2 regions of the Cellulomonas sp. FA1 genome follow, and region 1 is predicted to be linked to the other one. Evidence: riboswitches for the same ligand, from Rfam matches in the RefSeq annotation. Region 1 holds a riboswitch; the other holds the start of a gene.
What was found. Region 1 has a riboswitch for thiamine pyrophosphate ahead of GY42_RS14310 (thiamine ABC transporter substrate-binding protein). Riboswitches for the same ligand answer to the same signal wherever they lie in the genome.

Region 1 (9,664 bases):
GCGTCCCGCCGAGCCGGGAGCCGTCGGGCCGCACGACCTCGACGTGCCCGCCGACCGGCAGGCCGCGGATCCCGTGCAGCCCGGCACGGAACAGCAGCGGGTCGCTGCGGTCGCCCGCGTCCAGGCCGTGCGCCGAGAGCGTCACGCGGTCCTGCCCGAGGTGCACGTCGAGCGCGAACGCGAGCTGCTGGAGGAACTGCGTCCAGCCCTCGTCGATCTCGTCGAACACGCCGTCGAACGGGGCGAGCCCGGCGTGGCTGCGGCGCGTGAGCGCGACGTGCGAGCGGCGGGGCGTGTCGTCGCGCGTCGTGACGACGATCCGGTCGTGGTGCCCGAGCTCGAGCGTCCGGGTCGCGACGCCGTCGGCGTGCTCCTCGTGCTCGTGCACGGCCCCGCGGAAGATCTGCCGGATCTCGGCGTCGAGCGTGTCGGAGTCCCAGCCGAACCACCGCGCGATGAGGTCGGGGTCGCGCAGGTGCGCCCACACGATGGCGGCGGGTGCGTCGACGTCCACGGAGACGACCTCACGACGATCGAGCATCATGGCTGCTCACCTCGGTTCCACGGCGGCCTGCGGGTCCGACGGGGCGTCGACGACCCGTACCCGCGACGTTAGCCCGGCAGGCCCGCGACCGCAGCGGCGTCGACCCGCAGGGCGACGCGTTCACCCGCCGCGCACGTCCAGCCCGCGGGTGCGAGCGCACTCACACGGCCCACGCCGGCGACGTCGACGACCACCTCGGTCCGCCCCCGCCGCGACCGCACGACCTCGACCCGCCCGTCGACCGCGGCACCGGCATGGTGTCGGTCGTCGCTGGCGGGCCCCCCGACGGCGGACCGGGACGCTGCGCCGGGCACCGTGCCGCCGGACCCCGGGCCGTCGGCCGCGGCACCGGCCGCGTGGTCGGCTCCCCCGCGCTCGGCGCCCTCGCCGCCCGGGACGACGACGAACGCACCCGCCGCGAGCGCGAGCACGCCCCCGGCGGGCAGCAGGGCGACCCCGGCGGCGCGCGCGGCCCCGACGAGCGCGGCGACGGCGGGCGGCACGGCGTCCCCCGCCGCGGGCACGGGCACGAACGCCTCGTACCCGAGGAACTCGGCGACGCGCCGCGACGCGGGCCGCGCCCACAGGTCGGCGGGCGACGCGACCTGCAGCAGGCGCCCGGCGTCCATGACGGCGACCCGGTCGGCGACGGCGAACGCCTCGTCCTGGTCGTGCGTGACGAACAGCGCCGTGGTCGCGGTCGCCACGAGCACGTCGCGCAGGTCGAGCGCGAGCCGCTCGCGCAGGCCGCGGTCGAGCGCGGACAGCGGCTCGTCGAGCAGCAGCAGCCGGGGTCGGGGCGCGAGCGCGCGGGCGAGCGCGACGCGCTGCCGCTCGCCGCCCGACAGGGTCGCGACGTCGCGCCGCTGCGTGCCGGGCAGCCCCACGAGGTCGAGCAGCTCGGCGACGCGCGCCGTGCGCGCCGCCCGGTCGCGGCGCACGCCCGCGGGCAGCCCGTACGCGACGTTGCCCGCGACGTCGCGGTGCGCGAACAGCTGACCGTCCTGGAACAGCAGCCCGAACCCGCGGCGGTGCACGGGCACGCCGGTGACCGGCACGCCGTCCCACGCGACGTCGCCGCCGGCCAGCGGCTCGAGGCCCGCGACGGCCCGCAGCAGCGAGGACTTGCCGCAGCCGGACGGGCCGAGCAGCGCGACGACCTCCCCGGTGGGCACGGCCAGGTCGACGCCGTCGACCGCGGCGCGCTCCGCGCCCGGGTACCGCACGACGACGTCGGCGACCTGCAGCCCGTCGCTCACCACGCACCTCCGATCCCCGGGCGGCGCAGCCGCTCGCACACCGCCACGATGCCCGCCGTCAGCGCGGCCAGCAGCACCGACGCGGCGAGCGCCGCACCGTAGTTCTCGGCGCCGGGGCGTCCCAGCAGCCGGAAGATCACGACGGGCAGCGTCGGCTCCTGCGGGCGTGCGAGGAACGACGTGGCCCCGAACTCCCCGAGGGACGCCGCGAACGCGAACCCGAGGGCGAGGCCCACGGCCCGCGCGGCGACCGCGAGGTCGACGGTCCGCAGCACGCGCCCGGGCGGGGCGCCGAGCGTCGCGGCGACCTCGCGCTGCCGCGGGTCGATCGCGCGCAGCACGGGCAGCACGGTCCGCACGACGAGCGGCACGGCGACGACGGCCTGCGCGACCGCGACGAGCGCGGGTGACGTGCGCAGGTCGACGGGCAGGCCGAGCGGTGCGTCCATCGCGACGAGGAACCCGAACCCGACGGTCACGGCGGACACCCCCAGCGGCAGCATGAACAGCGCGTCGAGCCCCCCGACGGCGCGCCGCGCGGCCGTGCCGCGCGGGCGCCGCGACACCACGAGCGCGACGAGCCCCCCGACCACCAGCGCGATCACGGTCGCGTCGGTGGCCGTGCGCAGCGACGTGCTGGCCGCGTGCCAGGCGCTCACCGCGAGCGTGTCCTGCGGCACCGCGAGCGCGGCGTAGTTGTCGAGGCCCCAGCCGCGCGGCGTGCGCAGCGAGCGGACCACGAGGTTGACCAGCGGCAGCGCGAGCAGCCCGAGCACCGCGACGGCGGTGACGGCGACGGCGACGGCGTCGAGCGGCTCGCGCAGCCGCACGGGGTGCGCCGCGGCGGGCCCGCCGACGCTCAGCGCGCGCTCGGTGCGGGCCCGCGCCCGCCCGGCCACGGTCAGGGCCGCGGCGACGACGACGAGCTGCACGACCGACAGCACGGCCGCCGCGCGCAGGTCGAGGAACTGCGTGGTCTGGATCCAGATCTCGGTCTCGACCGTGCCGTACCGGCGCCCGCCGAGCACCAGCACGGTGCCGAACGCGGTCGCGCAGAACAGGAACACGAGGGACGCGGCGGACGCGATCGCGGGGCCGAGCGCGGGCAGCGTGACGGTGGTCAGGACGCGCCACGGCGACGCGCCGAGCGCGCGTGCGGCCTGCTCGGTGCGCTCGTCGAGGCGCTCCCACATGCCGCCGACGGTCCGCACGACGACCGCGTAGTTGAAGAACACGAGCGCGAGCACGACCGCGGTGACCGTGCCGTCGAGGCCGAGCCCGCCCAGCAGGCCGCCGTCGACGAGCAGCGACCGGAAGGCCACGCCGACCACGACGGTCGGCAGCACGAACGGCACGGTGACGAACGCGCGCAGCGCGCCGCGCCCGGGGAACCGGCACCGGTAGAGCACGTACGCGCCGGGCACGCCCAGCAGCACGGCGCCCGCCGTGCCGAGCGCGGCCTGCGCGAGGGTCTGCCCGACGACGCGCCACGTGCGGGGCCGCGCGAACACCTCGGCGAACCCCGACAGGTCGAGGCGCCCGTCGGTGACGAACCCGCGGCCCACGATCTCCGCGACGGGCTGCACGAAGAACACGCCGAGGAACAGCACGGGCACGGCGACGGCCGCGCCCCACGCGAGGGCGGTGCGCACGCGCGCGGCCCGCCCCGCGGCCGGGGCCGTCGGGGCGGGTCCGCGCGCGAGCGTCGTCGTCACGTCGTGGGCCGCCCGGTCAGCCGATGACCGTGTCGGACCACGTGCTGAGCCACTCCTCGCGGTGCTCCGCGATGTCGGCGGGCGCGACCTCGAACGGCTTCTCGGCCAGCGGCGCCCACCGCGCCCAGTCGTCGGGCAGGTCGACCGACGAGCTCACGGGGTACATGTACATCGAGCCGGGGATGTCGGCCTGGACGTCGTCGGACAGCAGGAAGTCGAGCAGCTGCGCAGCGCCCTCGGGGTTCTTCGCGCCCGCGAGCACGCCCGCGTACTCGACCTGGCGGAAGCACGTGTCGAGCAGCGCGGCGGTGCGCGGCGTGTCCCCGCCCTCGGGGACCGTCACGGGCGGCGACGACGCGTACGACAGCACGACCGGCCGCGGCCCGTCGCCACCGGCCCCGGAGAAGTCCGTGTAGTACGCGTCGGACCAGCCGTCGGCGACCTTGAGGCCGTTGTCGCGCAGGCCCGCCCAGTAGCCGGCCCAGCCGTCCTCGCCGAACGCCCCGACGGTCGCCAGCAGGAACGCCAGCCCGGGCGACGACGTCACGGGGTCCGGCACGACGACGAGGTCGCGGTAGGCCGGGTCGAGCAGCGACTCGAGCGTCGTCGGCGGCGTCACGCCCTTGTCGGCGAACCACGTCGAGTCGACGTTGAGGCACACGTCGGACAGGTCGATCGCGGTGAGCGCGCCGTCGTCGTCGCCCGGCACGGCGTACGTCTGCGCGTCGGCCGCCGCGGGTGCCGTGACGTCGGCGGGGACGACGACGCCCTCGTCGAGCGCGCGCGACGCGAACGCGTTGTCGATGCCGTACACGAGGTCGCCCAGCGGCGCGTCCTTGGTGAGGACGAGCTGGTTGACGAGCGCGCCCGCGTCGGCCTGCTGCACGACCTGGACGGTCAGCCCGCTGTCCTGCTCGAACTTCTCCAGCAGCCCGTCGGACAGCCCGAACGACTCGTGCGTCACGAGGGTCACGGTGCCGCCGGACGCGCCGCCGGTCGCGTCGGGCGTGGCCGCGTCGCCCGTCCCCAGGGCCGAGCAGGCGGTGAGGGCCACGAGGGTGGTCGCGGCGGCCAGTGCGGCACGAGGGCCGCGGTGGGTCGTCATGTGGTGGTGCTCCTCCGTCGTCGTCGGAGGGGTCCAGCGCTCGTCGTGCCGCGCGGGCACGCCGACCGCGGGAGGAGAGAAAGCCCGACTCCCTACGCCGGTATCAACCGGATCAGGTTCGAGGGTCTGCGGTGGTCCGCACTCTCAGCGTCCTCGCCCCGCACGCGGGACGGACGCTCCCCTGTCGTTCGCGCACGATCCTAGCCCCGCCACGTGGGCGCCCCGAACTGTGCCCAGGGTCCGGGCCGGGTAGCGTCCGTGCAGGCGAGGGCACGCGCACCGCGCGGCGCCCGGGCACGCGGACGAGCACAGGAGGCGCACATGTCGGACGACGAGCAGAAGCAGTCGATGGTCGCGAAGATCGTCGGTGCGGGCGTGGCCCTGGGTGCTGCGTGGCTGGTGCAGAAGATCATCGACTCGGTGTGGCAGAAGGCCAAGGGCCACAAGCCGCCGCAGGCCGACTCGACCGCGGAGGACGTGAAGTTCAGCGAGGTCGCCCTCGCGGCGGTCATCACGGGTGCCGCGGTCGCGCTGTCGCGCGTGATCGCGACGCGCGGCACGGCGAAGTTCGCGGGGCGCATCTCCCGCTGACGTCGCGCGGGCGGGCGTCGCGGGTCAGTCCGGGCGGCCGCCCTCGTCCGTCTGACGCGTCGCCGCCAGGTCGCGGGACAGCTCGTCGACGACGAGCAGGTCCTGCCGGACCTTGCCCGTGCGGAACCCGGCACGGCCGACCATGTGCGCCGCGACGGGCGCCGTGAGCATCTGGAACACCGCGACGAGCACGAGCGCCCACACCGCGCCGCCCTCGCGCAGCCGCAGCGCGAGGCCGACGAGCACGAGCACGAGCCCGAGCACCTGCGGCTTGGTCGCCGCGTGCATGCGGGACAGCAGGTCGGGGAACCGCAGCGCGCCGACGCCGGCCGCGAGCGCGAAGAACGCGCCGCCGAGCAGGCACACCGCCGAGACGACGTCGGCGACGGTGGTCCACTGGTCCTGGGTCATCGCGTCTCCTCGTCCGCCGGCCCGCCGTGGTGCTCGGGGTCGGGCTCGTCCTCGACGGTGTCGCGCGCGCTCTCGGGCACGGGCTCGGTCGCCGGCTCCGACGCGTCGCGGTCCGGCCCCGTCGCCGCGGCCGGCACCGCGTCCCGCGCGGCCTCGAGCGCGGCGCGGCGGCGCGCGCGGCGCTCGGCCAGCTCCTCCTGCTCGAGGCGGCGCTTCTCGGCCTCCTCGGCGGCGACCTCCTCGCGCGTGCGCACGCGTCCCTCGCCCTCGGGCTCGACGGCCGCGAACCGCGCGACGGTCACCGACCCGACGAACCCCACGAGCGACAGCACGACGAGCAGCGGCACGACGTCCGCGCGGCGGAACACCGCGGCGTAGAGCGCGACGCCCGCGATCACGGTGGTGACGACGATGTCGAGCGCGATGGTGCGGTCGAGCATCGACGGGCCGCGCTCGGCGCGGATCACGGCGAGGGTCGCTCCGACGGTGAGCAGCGCGGCGCACACGAGGACGACGACGTCGAACACGGTCATCGGGCCGCCACCTCCCGCGCGCGTCGGCTGCGGCTCAGGCCCGCCTCGGCGAGCTCGGCGTCGGATCCGAGCGCACGCAGCACGCGGGCCTCCTGGTCGAGGACGTTCTGGCGGGCCTTCTCGATGCCGCCGCTGGTCTCGACGTCGAGCACGTGGACGTACAGCCGGCCGGTGAGCCGGTGCGCCTCGACGATGATCGAGCCGGGCACGAGCGACACGAGCTCGGCCGTGAGCGTGAGGTACAGGTCGGAGTGGCTGCGCAGCTGCACGCAGATCACGGCGCCGCGGGGCGTGTACCGGGGGCGCAGCGCGACGAGGCTGACCTCGAACGACGCGCGCACCAGGTCGAGCGCGAACCGCCCGAGGAGCACGGCGAGCGCGGCGGGGTGCACGCGGCCGTGGAAGTCGACGGGCGTCATGCGCAGCCCGGTGGTGACGAGCACGCCGAGCAGCGCGCCGTTGACGACGTTGCCCCACGAGACGTCGCCCCACAGCAGGACCCACACGGCGGTGAGCCACAGGATCGTCACCCACTGGAAGCGCCAGCCGGTGCGGCGCGGGTGCAGGCTCATCCCTCACCCCCGTCCTGCGGGGCCGTGCCGGCCTCCACGTCCTCGTCGGCGGCGCGCTGCGACTCGCCCTCGCCGCGCTGCCCGTCCGGCAGCACGGCCTGGACGTACGTGCGGTCGGACAGGGTCTGCGCGGCGCGCTCGGTGTAGCCGTACAGCGGGCCGGCGAAGACGGTGAGCGCGAGGCTCACGACGACGAGCGCGGCGGTGGGCACGACCATGAGCAGCGGCACGCGGTGCGCGGGCAGCGGCTCGGGCGGCGTCTGCCAGAACGCCTTGTTCCACGCCTTGATGAGCGCGTACAGCGTGAGCAGCGACGTCACGACGGACCCGACGACGAGCGCGTACGCGAGCGGCGTGCCGAGCTCGACGCCGGCCTCGAGCAGCCCGACCTTGCCGAGGAACCCGGAGAACGGCGGGATGCCGCCGAGGTTCATCGCGGGCACGAAGAACAGGATCGCGAGCACCGGGGCCATCTTCGCCAGCCCGCCGAGCCGGTCGAGCGACGTCGTCCCGCCGAAGCGTTCGACGAGGCCGACGACGAGGAACAGCGCGGTCTGCACGGTGATGTGGTGCGCGACGTAGTAGATCGCGGCGGTCCAGCCGTGCTGGGAGCCCAGCGCGACGCCGAACACCATGTACCCGATGTGGCTGACGAGCGTGAACGACAGGAGTCGTTTGACGTCGTCCTGCGCGACCGCGCCGAGGATGCCGACGAGCATGGTCGCCAGGGCCACCCACATGAGCACGTCGTCGAGCTGCCCGCCGGGGAACAGCAGGGTCTGCGTGCGGATGATCGCGTAGACGCCGACCTTGGTGAGCAGGCCTGCGAACACCGCGGTGACGGGTGCGGGCGCGGTCGGGTAGGAGTCCGGCAGCCACGCGGACAGCGGGAACACGGCCGCCTTGATGCCGAACGCGAGCAGCAGCATGGACTGCAGCACGAGCCGCACGCCGGGGTCGATCTCGGGCAGGCGCAGCGCGAGCTGCGCGAGGTTCACGGTGCCGGTCGCGGCGTAGACGCCGGCGATCGCGACGAGGAACAGGATCGAGGACAGGATCGCGACGACCACGTAGATCGTGCCCGCGCGGATGCGCTCGGTCGTGCCGGACAGCGTGATGAGCACGTACGACGCCGCGAGCAGGATCTCGAACCCGACGTAGATGTTGAACAGGTCGCCCGAGAGGAACGCGTTGGCGACGCCCGCCGACAGCACGAGGTACGTGGGGTGGAAGATCGAGATCGGCGCGAAGCGCTCGCCGTCCTCGCGGCCCTGGGCCAGCGAGTAGATCAGCACGCACAGGATCACGACCGACGACACGGTCAGCATGAGCGCCGACAGCCGGTCGGCGACGAGGTTGATGCCGACGGGCGCCGCCCAGTCGCCGATCTCGACGACGACGGGCCCGGCGTCGGCGAGCACGAGCAGCGCGGCCGCGACCACGGCGACGAGCGTCAGGGTCACGAGCGACACGACGCGCTGCACGCGCGGTCGACGGTAGAGCGCGAGGGTCAGCCCCGCGCCCGACAGCGGCAGCACGACGGGCAGCGGGACGAGCCAGCTCCAGTCGGTCATCGGCCCTCCTCCCCGTCGGTCGTGGTCGTGCTCGGGCGCGCGGCGCGGCCCGGGTGGTCGGGCGCCGGTTCGGCGTGCACGTCCTCGAAGGCGAGGCCCTCGTCCATCTCGTCGCGCGTGGTCGCGGCCTCCTCGTCGAGCGTCTCGCCGCCCGACTCGGTGTCGTCGTCCTCGAACGCGCGCTCGTCGATCGCGGCGAGCCGCACGATGCGGCGGTCCTCGACGTCGTCCTGCACCTCGTCGTGGCGGTGCAGCTGCCACGAGCGGTAGGCCATGGCCAGCAGGAACGCGGTGAGGCCGAGCGTGATGACGATGGCCGTGAGGATGAGCGCCTGCGGCAGCGGGTCGCTCATGGGCCGGTCGGACTGCACGCCGATGAGCGGGGGTGCGCCCGCGGCGCCGCCGGCCACGAGGATCAGCAGGTTCGTACCGTTCCCCAGCAGGACGATGCCGAGCAGGATGCGCGTGAGGCTGCGCTCGAGCACGAGGTACGTGCCGACGGTGAACAGCGCCGCGATGGTCACGACGAACACGATGTTCGGGCTCATGACGACGTCGGTCACGGGACCACCCCCTCGGCGTCGCCGCCCAGGTCTCGCGGCACGGCGGACGCCTGGACGGCGGCGGTGCGGCCGCGCGCGAGCGCGAGCTGGTCGTCGCCCCCGACCGCGTCGTCCGCGACGTCGTCCTCGCCGGACTCGGCACGCCGGTCGATCTCGGCGCCGAGGCTGCGCAGGATGTCGAGCACGAGGCCGACGACCACGAGGTACACCCCGACGTCGAAGAACAGGCTCGTGACGAACTTGACGTCGCCCCAGACCGGCAGGTGGAAGTGCAGGATCCAGGACTCCAGCACGGACCCGCCGACGAGGAACGCCGCGAGGCCCGCACCGGCGGACAGGAACAGGCCCGTGCCGAGCAGCACGCCAGGCTGCACGGGTGCGGCCTCGCCGAGCTCGTAGCGCCCGCCCGCGAGGTACCGCACGGCCAGCGCGATGCCCGTGACCAGGCCCGCGGCGAACCCGCCGCCGGGCTGGTTGTGACCGCTGAACAGCAGGAACGCCGAGTAGACGATCATCGTGTGGAACAGCAGCCGCACGACGACCTCGAAGATGACCGAGCGGCGCTGCGGCGCGAGGGTGCGTCCGGCGCGCAGCCACTCGCGGGCGCGCGACCCGACGCGCGCGGCACCGGCGGCGTTGGTGCCGACGCTGCTGCCCTGCGGCGTGATCGTCACCGAGTCGCCGGGGCGGCGCAGCGCGGCCATGGGGTCGGCCGTGCCGCCCCACACCGCGCGGTCGGCGGGCGCCTCGCGCTCGCGGAAGATGCGACCGCCGCGCGCCGAGAGGAACACGAGCGA
Region 2 (9,664 bases), 2.5 Mb from region 1:
TCGCGACGCTCGTCGACGCGCTGAACGAGGCGGCCGGTGCCGGGACGTGGGCGTACGTGCCGTCGTCCACCGAGCTCCCGCCCGCGGCCGAGCAGGACGTCATCACCAACGCGATCATCTACCGGCCGGCCGCGGCGACGCCCGTGGGCGACCCCCGCGCGCTGGGCGACCAGGGCGGCGACGACCAGGCGTTCGGCAACGCGCGCGAGTCTGTCGGCCAGGTCTTCACGCCGGCCGCGGGCGGCGAGCCCCTGCTGGTCGTGGTGAACCACTTCAAGTCGAAGAGCTCGGCCGGCCCCTGGCCGGGCGACCGCGACACGGGCGACGGGCAGGGCGCGTCGAACGAGTCGCGCGTGCGCCAGGCGACCGCGCTGCGTGACTGGGTGCCCACCGTGCAGGGCGACGCCGCGGCGGTCGCGCTGGTCGGCGACTTCAACTCGTACACGCACGAGGACCCGCTGCAGGTGCTGTACGACGCGGGCTACTTCAACGCCGCGGCGCAGCTCGCGCCGGGTGAGCACTCGTACGCGTTCCAGGGACTGTCGGGCTCGCTCGACCACGTGCTCCTCAACGAGGCGGCCGCGACCCGGGCGACCGGCGCGGACGTGTGGGGCATCAACGCCGAGGAGTCGATCGCGCTCGAGTACAGCCGGTTCAACTACCACGGCACGTCGTTCTACGCGCCGGACCCGTACCGCTCGTCGGACCACAACCCGGTCAAGGTCGGGTTCGCCGCGGGTGAGGACAACACCGGACCGGTCGACCTCACGTTCCTCAACATCAACGACTTCCACGGGCGCATCGACGCCAACACCGTGAAGTTCGCGGGGACCGTCGAGCAGCAGCGCGCGGCGGCGGACGGCCCGGTGGCCTTCCTGTCGGCGGGCGACAACATCGGTGCGTCGCTGTTCGCGTCGGCCGTGCAGGACGACCAGCCGACGATCGACGTGCTGAACGCTCTGGACCTGCGCGCGTCGGCGGTCGGCAACCACGAGTTCGACAAGGGGTACGACGACCTCGTCGACCGTGTGATCGCGGGCGGTGACAACGCCGCGTTCCCGTACCTGGGGGCGAACGTCTACGAGAAGGGCACCACGACGCCCGCGCTCGACGAGTACGCGCTGCTCGACATGGGTGGTGTGAGCGTCGCCGTGATCGGCGTGGTCACGCAGGAGACCCCGACGCTCGTGACGCCGGGCGGCATCGCCGGTCTGGACTTCGGCGACCCGGTCGAGGCGGTCAACCGCGTCGCGGCGCAGCTCACGGACGGCGACCCCGCCAACGGCGAGGCCGACGTCATCGTGGCGCAGTACCACGAGGGCGCGGGCGCCGGGACGCCCGACGGCGCGACCCTCGAGGAGGAGGTCGCCGCGGGCGGCGCGTTCGCGGCGATCGTCAGCGAGACGGTCCCCGCGGTCGACGTGATCTTCACGGGTCACACGCACAAGCAGTACGCGTGGCTCGCGTCGCACGGCGACGTCGAGCGTCCGGTCGTGCAGACCGGGTCCTATGGCGAGCTCCTCGGCAAGGTCGTGCTCACGTACGACCGCGACGCGGACGCGGTCACGGCCGTGACCGCGGAGAACGTCGCGCGCACCACGACGGCCGACGCCGACCTCGTCGCGGCCTACCCGCGCGTGGCCGAGGTCAAGACGATCGTCGACGCGGCGCTCGCGTACGCGAACGAGGTCGGTGCGCAGCCGGTCGGCTCGGTCACGGCGGACGTCACGACCGCGTTCAGCGGCGGCGCGTACGTCGGCGGCGTGTACCAGGGCTCGGCCCCGGGCACGACGACGGGCCGGGACGACCGCAGCCGCGAGTCGGCGCTCGGCAACCTCGTGGCGGACGCGCTGCTCGACACGTTGGCCTCCCCGGAGCGCGGCGGTGCCGACATCGGCGTCGTCAACCCCGGCGGCCTGCGTGCCGAGCTGCTGTACGCGCCCGACGGCACGATCACGTACGCCGAGGCCAACGCGGTGCTGCCGTTCGTCAACAACCTCTGGACCACGACCCTCACGGGCGACCAGGTGGTGACGATGCTCGAGCAGCAGTGGCAGACCAACCCGGACGGCACGATCCCGAGCCGCCCGTACCTGCAGCTGGGGCTGTCGGACAACGTCGCGTACACGTACGACGCGACGCGGCCGCTGGGCGACCGCATCACGTCGGTCACGGTCGACGGCGCGCCGATCGACCCCGCGGGGGAGTACCGCATCGGCACGTTCTCGTTCCTCGCGCAGGGCGGCGACAACTTCCGGGTGTTCTCGCAGGGCACGGCCACGGCGGACTCGGGCCTCATCGACCGCGACGCCTGGATCGCGTACCTGCGGGCGCACCCGGGGCTGACGCCGGACTTCGCCGAGCGCGCGGTGTCGGTGCCCGCGCTCGACGCGCCGGTGGCACCGGGCGACGAGCTGACCTTCACGGTCGGCGGGATCAACCTCACGAGCCTCGGGGCCCCGGAGAACACCGCGGTCGAGGTGCTGTGGGGCGAGCAGTCGCTCGGGTCGTTCCCGCTCGTGCGGGGCGACGGGCCCGACGCGTCGGCCCAGGTCACGGTCACGGTGCCCGCGGGCGTCGAGCCCGGTGAGCACGCGCTGACGGTCGTGGCCGCACCCAGCGGCACGACGGCGACGGTGCCCGTCACGGTCGAGGCGGGTCTGCCCGCGTCGACCACGACGCTCACGGCCTCGCCCGACTCGCACGTGCACGGCACGTGGGGGCAGCGCGTGCGCCTGGTCGCGACGGTCACGGCCGACGCCCCGGTGACGGGTGCGGTCGAGTTCGTCGTCGGCGACGACGTGCTCGGCACGGCCGCTCTGCGCGACGGCCGCGCGACGTTCACGCTGCCGGCGGCCACGGCGGCGGGGACCTACGAGGTCGTGGCCCGGTGGGCCGGGACCGACGCGGTCGCGGGCTCGCAGTCGGAGCCGGTGACCGTCACGGTCGAGCAGGCGACCAGCACGACGACGCTGAACGTCGTGCAGTCGCCGCTGTCCCGGTGGGTGCCGTCGGCGTGGGTCGCGACCGTCGCCCTCGACACGTGGCGCGTGCCGTCCGGCACGGTCGAGCTGCGCGAGGGCGACCGGGTCGTGGCGCGCGCGAACGTCGTGCTCGGCGTCGCGGTCGGCACGGTGCCGCGCGACCTCGGCAGCGGCACGCACCGCCTCACCGCGGTGTTCGTCCCGTCCGACCCGACGAACGTCGCGGGCAGCACGAGCCGCACGGTGTCGGTCCGCGGCTGACGCGACGGACGACGGGGCCCGGCCGGAGAGATCCGGCCGGGCCCCGTCGTCGTGCCGCGTCAGACGTAGTCGCTGTACGCGGGCAGGTCCAGCACGCCGTTGCCCGACAGGCCGATGACGATCGTCTCGTCGGTCGTCGCGGCGCGAGCGTGCGCGAGGGCGCCGGCGACCGCGTGCGTGGACTCCGGCGCGGGGATGAGCCCCTCGGCGCGCGCGAACTCGACGCCCGCCGCGAACGCCGCGTCCTGCTCGACGGCGATCGCCTCCATGAGGCCCAGCTCGTACGCGTGCGACACCATGGGTGCCATGCCGTGGTAGCGCAGCCCGCCGGCGTGGATCGCGGGCGGCACGAAGTCCTTGCCGAGCGTGTGCATCTTCAGCAGCGGCGTGAGGCCCGCGACGTCGCCGAAGTCGTACCGGTACTCGCCCTGCGTCATCGACGGGCACGCCGCCGGCTCGCACGCGACCACGCGCGTCGTGGTCCCGTCGCGCAGGTTGCGGCCCAGGAACGGGAACGACAGGCCGCCGAGGTTCGACCCGCCGCCCGCGCACCCGAACACGACGTCGGCGGTCTCGCCGATCTCGTCGAGCTGGGCCAGCGCCTCGACGCCGATGACGCTCTGGTGCAGCAGCACGTGGTTGAGCACCGAGCCCAGCGCGTAGTGCGCCGCCGGGTCCTTCGCGGCCGACTCGACGGCCTCGCTGATCGCCATGCCGAGCGAGCCCGTGGTCGTCGGGTCGGTGGCGAGCATCGCGCGCCCCGCCTCGGTGAGGTCCGACGGCGACGCGTGGCACGTCGCGCCGTAGGTCTCCATCTGCATGCGGCGGTACGGCTTGGCGTCGTACGACGCGCGGACCTGCCACACCTCGCAGTCCAGCCCGAGCAGCGCGCACGCCATGGACAGCGACGCGCCCCACTGGCCCGCGCCGGTCTCGGTGGTGAGCCGCGTGATGCCCTCGACCGCGTTGTAGTACGCCTGCGCGACCGCCGTGTTGGGCTTGTGCGACCCGGCCGGCGAGACCCCCTCGTACTTGTAGTAGATCTTCGCCGGGGTGCCGAGCGCGCGCTCGAGGCGCAGCGCCCGCACGAGCGGCGACGGCCGCCACAGCGCGTACATCTCGCGCACGGTCTGCGGGATCTCCACCCAGCGCTCGGTCGAGACCTCCTGCGCGATGAGCGCCATCGGGAACAGCGGCGCCAGGTCGTCGGGCGTCAGGGGCTCGCGCGTACCCGGGTGCAGCGCCGGTGGGCACGGCTCGGGCAGGTCCGCCGCGAGGTTGTACCAGTGCGTCGGCACGCTCGACGGCACCACGGTGCCGACGGGGTCCGTGAGCACGGCGGGTCGGGTCGCGTCGGGGGAGGTCGTCATGTCGCCTCGCAGGGTCGGGCGCGCACGCGCGCGGTGGCGGACGCGGGTCACGTCCGCCGCCCCCGGGCGTCGGCGACCCGCACCGCGAGGGTAGCGGCGCGCGCCCGCGCCCGGCGGGCACGTCCACGACCAGGGGCGACGTGCGCCCCGGCCCGCGGCGCGGACGCTCCTGGGAGGGCGTGCGCGGTGTTGCTACGGTGGTCCGCGACACGGGGTGCCCGGTACCGAGCCGGGCTGAGATCACACCCGTCGAACCTGATCTCGTTAGCACGAGCGAAGGGATGTCGACCATGACGTCTGCCGTCCTCCCGTCCGCCCCGCACCGCACGGGTGCCCCGCCGGACGACCTGGCCGCCGCGGCGGCCGCCGCGCTCGCGGCCGTCCGTGAGCGCACGCCGCTGGTGCAGTGCCTCACCAACGAGGTGACGACGAACCTCGTCGCCAACGCCCTGCTCGCACTCGGCGCGTCGCCCGCGATGGCCGCGGTGCCGGGTGAGGCGCAGGAGCTCGCGGGCGTCGCGGGCGCCGTCCTGGTCAACCTCGGCACGCCCGGCCCCGACCAGCGCGCGTGCGTCGCGCCGACCGTCGCCGCGGCGGCCGGCGCGGGCGTCCCGTGGGTCCTCGACCCCGTGGCGGTCGGCGTGCTGTCGGTGCGCACGCGCCTGGCCGGTGCGCTGCTGGCGGAGAGGCCCGCGGTCGTGCGCGGCAACGCGAGCGAGGTCCGCGCGCTCGCGGGCCACGCGTCGGGCGGGCGCGGCGTCGACGCGCTCGACGGCGTCGACGCGGCGGCCGACGCGGCCGTCGCCGTCGCCGCGCTGACCGGCGGCGTGGTCGCGGTGTCCGGGCCGGTCGACCTCGTCACCGACGGCACGACGACCGTGCGGCTGGCCGTCGGCGACCCGCTGCTGACGGCGATCACGGGGGCCGGGTGCGCGCTCGGCGGGCTCGTCGCGGCGTTCGCCGCCGTGACCGACCCGTTCACCGCGGCGGTCGGCGCGTCGACCGCGCTGGGCGTGGCCGCCGAGCGGGCCGCGCGCGACGCGCACGGCCCCGCGTCGTTCCAGGTCGCGCTCGTCGACGAGCTGTACCGCCTGACGCCCGACGCGCTGGGTGCGCGCGTGCTCGACGCCGCGGCGGTGCCGGCGTGAGCGCGGCACCCGCCCTGCCGGGGGGCGTCTACCTCGTGCTCGACGCGGACGTGTGCGCCCGTGCCGGGCACCATCCCGCGCAGGTCGCCGGTGCGGCCGTCCGCGCGGGCGTCGGGACCGTCCAGGTGCGCGCCAAGCGCGCGAGCGTGCGCGAGCTCGTCGACCTCACGGTCGCCGTCGCCGACGCGCTGCGTCTCGCCGGGCCCGCGGCGCTCGTGGTCGACGACCGGGTCGACGTCGCGCTCGCGGCGCGTGCCCGCGGGGCCTCGGTCGACGGCGTGCACGTCGGGCAGCGCGACCTCGAGGTCGACGACGCCCGTGCGCTGCTCGGCGCCGACGCGCTGATCGGGGTCTCGGCCGCGCTGCCCGAGCACGTGCGCGCCGCACCGGGCGCCGACCACGTGGGCAGCGGCCCGGTGCGACTCACGCCCACCAAGCCCGAGGCCGGTCCCGCGCTCGGGTTCGACGGCCTGCGGCGCGCGGTCGACGCCGCCGCCGGGCGGCCGGTCGTCGCGATCGGCGGGCTGACCGCGTCCGACGCGCCCGCGCTGCGCGCCGCGGGCGCGCACGCGATGGCCGTCGTGAGCGCGGTGTGCGCGGCCCCGACCCGGGCGCGGCGGCGGCCGCGCTGGTCACGGCGTGGGACGGTGCGCTCGTCGTGGGCGGTGCCCGGTGACCGGGCCGACGGGTGCCGACACGGACCTGACGACGGGACGGCCCGCGAGCCGCGTGCGGGTGCTGTCCGTCGCGGGCACCGACCCGACCGGCGGGGCCGGTGTGCAGGCCGACCTCAAGTCGTTCGCGGCGCACGGCGCGTACGGCATGGCGGTGGTCACCGCGCTCGTCGCGCAGAACACGCACGGCGTGCGCGACGTGCACGTGCCCGACGTCGCGTTCCTGCGCGCGCAGCTCGACGCCGTGGGCGACGACGTGCGCGTCGACGCCGTGAAGATCGGCATGCTCGCGACCCGCGCGGTCGCGCTCGAGGTGGGCGACTGGCTCGCGCGCACGCGGCCGCCGGTCGTCGTGCTCGACCCGGTGATGGTCGCGACCAGCGGCGACCGCCTGCTCGACGCGGACGCCGAGGACGCCGTGCGCGACCTCGTGGGCGCCGCGCACCTCGTGACGCCCAACCTGCCCGAGCTCGGCGTCCTGCTGCGCGAGCCGACGGCCCGCACGTGGTCCGCCGCGCTCGACCAGGCGCGCCGACTGGCTCGCACGCGCGACGTCGTCGTGCTGCTCAAGGGCGGCCACTTGGGCGGCGCCGCGAGCCCCGACGCGGTCGTCGACGCGACGACCGTCGTCGAGCTCGACGCGCCGCGCGTCGCGACCACCGCGACGCACGGCACGGGCTGCTCGTTGTCGGCGGCCGTCGCGGCGCTGCGACCGCGACGCCCCGACTGGGTGAGCACGGTCGGGGAGGCCAAGCAGTGGCTCACGGGCGCGATCGCCGCGGGCGAGGCGCTGCGCGTCGGCTCCGGGCGCGGGCCGGTCGACCACCTGCACCACGCGCCGACCCTGGGCGCGCGGCCGTTCGGCGACGAGGCGTGGGACGTCGTCGCCGGGCTGCGGGCCGCGTGCGACGACCTGCCGTTCGTGCGCGCGCTCGCGGACGGCACGCTGCCGCGCGCGGCGTTCGAGGCGTACGTGCACCAGGACGCGCTCTACCTGGCGGCGTACTCCCGCGTGCTGGCCCGCGCGAGCGAGCTCGCACCCACGGGGGAGGCGCAGGCGTTCTGGGCCCGCGGCGCGAGCACGTGCCTGGACGTCGAGGCCGCGCTGCACCACGAGCGGCTCGCCGGCGGGCGGTACGCCGGCGTCCCCGCGTCCGCCGTCACGACGGCGTACACCGACCACCTGCTCGCGGTCGGCGCGACCGGCACGTACGCCGAGGTCGCGGCCGCCGTGCTGCCCTGCTACCGGCTGTACGCCGACATCGGCGCGCGCATCCTCGCGCGGGCCGGCGACCTGGCCGACCACCCGTACGGCGACTGGGTCGTGACGTACGGCGACCCGGCGTTCGCGGCGTCGGCGGCGCAGGCGGGCGCGCTCGCGGACGCCGCGGCGCGCGAGGTCGGTGCGGCGACGCGCGCGCGCATGCTCACGGCGTACGTGCGCTCGTGCGAGCACGAGGTCGCGTTCTTCGACCAGGTCGACCTCGTCGCGGACGTGCCGCCGGGCCGTCGGCGGGAGGCGACGCCGGCGCGGGTCTGAGGTCCGCCCGCGGCAAGGACGGGCCGGCTGCCGGCGCCCCCGTCGCGGGCGGGCGCCGGCCCGGCGTCGCGTCAGCAGGACCCGTCGGTGCAGGCCTCGGCGCTCGGGGCGGCGGTCAGCGGGTTGGCCTCGCGCCACCCGGCGTCGAGCAGCTGCGTGAACACCTCGGCGGGCTGCGCGCCCGAGACGGCGTACCTCCGGTCGACGACGAAGAACGGCACGCCCGTGACGCGCAGCGCGCGCGCCTCGTCGAGGTCGGCGCGGACCTCGTCGGCCGCGTCGTCGCCCGCGAGGGCGCTCGCGACCTGCTCGTCCGACCAGCCGTGGTCGCCGAACCCGGCCTGCGCGGCGATCCGCACGAGCGCACCGTCGGCGCCCAGGTCGACGCCCTGCTCGAAGTGCGCCGAGAACAGCGCCTCCATGGTCGCCTCGACGAGCGCGGCGCCACCGGCGCGGCGCGCGAGGTGCAGCAGGCGGTGCGCGTCGAACGTGTTGAACGCGAGCGTGCGGTCGAAGTCGTAGCGAAGGCCCTCGCCCGCGGCGACGTCGGTGACGTGGCCGAACATCTGCGCGACCTGGTCGCGGGGCAGGCCCTTCATCTCGACGAGCGCGTCGATCTCGGGGCGGCCGGGCCCGGTGGGGGTGTCGGGGGACAGCTGGTAGGAGCGCCACACGACCTCGACGTGCTCGGCGTGCGGGAAGTCGCGCAGCGCCGTGGCGAACCGACGCTTGCCGATGAAGCACCAGGGGCACGCGACGTCGGACCAGACCTCGACGGTGACGGTCCGCGGCGGGGCGGCGAAGACGGGGGTGTCGAGGCTCATGGCAGCAGGAGGACCTTTCCGGTGGTGGTGCGCCCCTCGAGGGCGCGGTGTGCGTCGGCCGCGTCGGCCAGGGGGTACGTGGCGCCGACGCGGACGTCGAGCGCACCGGCGGCGACGGCGTCGAACAGCTCGGTCGCGCGCCACAGCAGCTCGTCGCGCGTGGCCGTGTGGTCGCCGAGCGTGGGGCGCGTGACGAACAGCGAGCCGCCCGCGTTGAGCCGCTGCAGGTCGACCGGCGGCACCTGCCCGGACGACCCGCCGTAGAGCACGAGCGTGCCGCGGCGGGCCAGCGACGCGAGCGACGCGTCGAACGTGTCCTTGCCGACGCCGTCGTAGACGACGTGCACGCCGCGGCCGCCGGTGAGGTCGCGGACCAGCGCGGGGAGCTCGGTGGTGAGGTCGGACAGCTCGCGGTAGCGGAGGACGTCGCTCGCGCCGGCCGCGCGCGCGAGCGCCTCCTTGTCCGCCGAGCCGACGGTGGCGATCACGCGCGCACCGCGCGCGGCCGCGAGCTGCGTGAGCAGCAGACCGACGCCGCCCGCACCGGCGTGCAGCAGGACGTCGTGCCCCTCGCGCAGCGGGAAGGTCGAGGTGGTGAGGTAGTGCGCGGTCATGCCCTGCAGCGGGAGCGCGGCGGCGGTCGCGTCGTCGACGCCGGGCGGCACGGGCAGCGCCTGGGCCTCGGGCACGGCGACGAGCTCGGCGTACGAGCCGGGCGCGGACGCCCACGCGACGCGGTCGCCGGGCGCGAGCGTCGTGACGTCCGCACCGACCTGCACGACCTCGCCGGCGCCCTCCGACCCCACGACGTGCGGGAACGGCATACGGTAGGTGCCGCTGCGCCGGTAGGTGTCGATGAAGTT

Region 2: linked by a shared signal. The riboswitch ahead of thiM (hydroxyethylthiazole kinase) and the one ahead of GY42_RS14310 (thiamine ABC transporter substrate-binding protein) in region 1 are both predicted to bind thiamine pyrophosphate.

Annotation. Positions count from the first base shown of each region.
Region 1 covers NZ_LBMY01000001.1:3,178,640-3,188,303, reverse strand. The annotation lists gene GY42_RS14325 (SRPBCC family protein) at 1-544, opposite strand, end outside; gene GY42_RS14320 (ABC transporter ATP-binding protein) at 613-1,803, opposite strand; gene GY42_RS14315 (ABC transporter permease) at 1,800-3,518, opposite strand; gene GY42_RS14310 (thiamine ABC transporter substrate-binding protein) at 3,535-4,623, opposite strand; TPP riboswitch at 4,696-4,816, opposite strand; gene GY42_RS14305 (DUF4235 domain-containing protein) at 4,945-5,214, shown strand; gene mnhG (monovalent cation/H(+) antiporter subunit G) at 5,239-5,625, opposite strand; gene GY42_RS14295 (monovalent cation/H+ antiporter complex subunit F) at 5,622-6,158, opposite strand; gene GY42_RS14290 (Na+/H+ antiporter subunit E) at 6,155-6,730, opposite strand; gene GY42_RS14285 (Na+/H+ antiporter subunit D) at 6,727-8,304, opposite strand; gene GY42_RS14280 (Na(+)/H(+) antiporter subunit C) at 8,301-8,852, opposite strand; gene GY42_RS14275 (Na+/H+ antiporter subunit A) at 8,864-9,664, opposite strand, start outside.
Region 2 covers NZ_LBMY01000001.1:698,097-707,760, forward strand. The annotation lists gene GY42_RS03075 (ExeM/NucH family extracellular endonuclease) at 1-3,245, shown strand, start outside; gene GY42_RS03080 (TrpB-like pyridoxal phosphate-dependent enzyme) at 3,305-4,615, opposite strand; TPP riboswitch at 4,816-4,914, shown strand; gene thiM (hydroxyethylthiazole kinase) at 4,906-5,763, shown strand; partial or broken gene GY42_RS18555 (thiamine phosphate synthase) at 5,814-6,296, shown strand; gene thiD (bifunctional hydroxymethylpyrimidine kinase/phosphomethylpyrimidine kinase) at 6,436-7,977, shown strand; gene GY42_RS03100 (DsbA family oxidoreductase) at 8,049-8,801, opposite strand; gene GY42_RS03105 (quinone oxidoreductase family protein) at 8,798-9,664, opposite strand, start outside.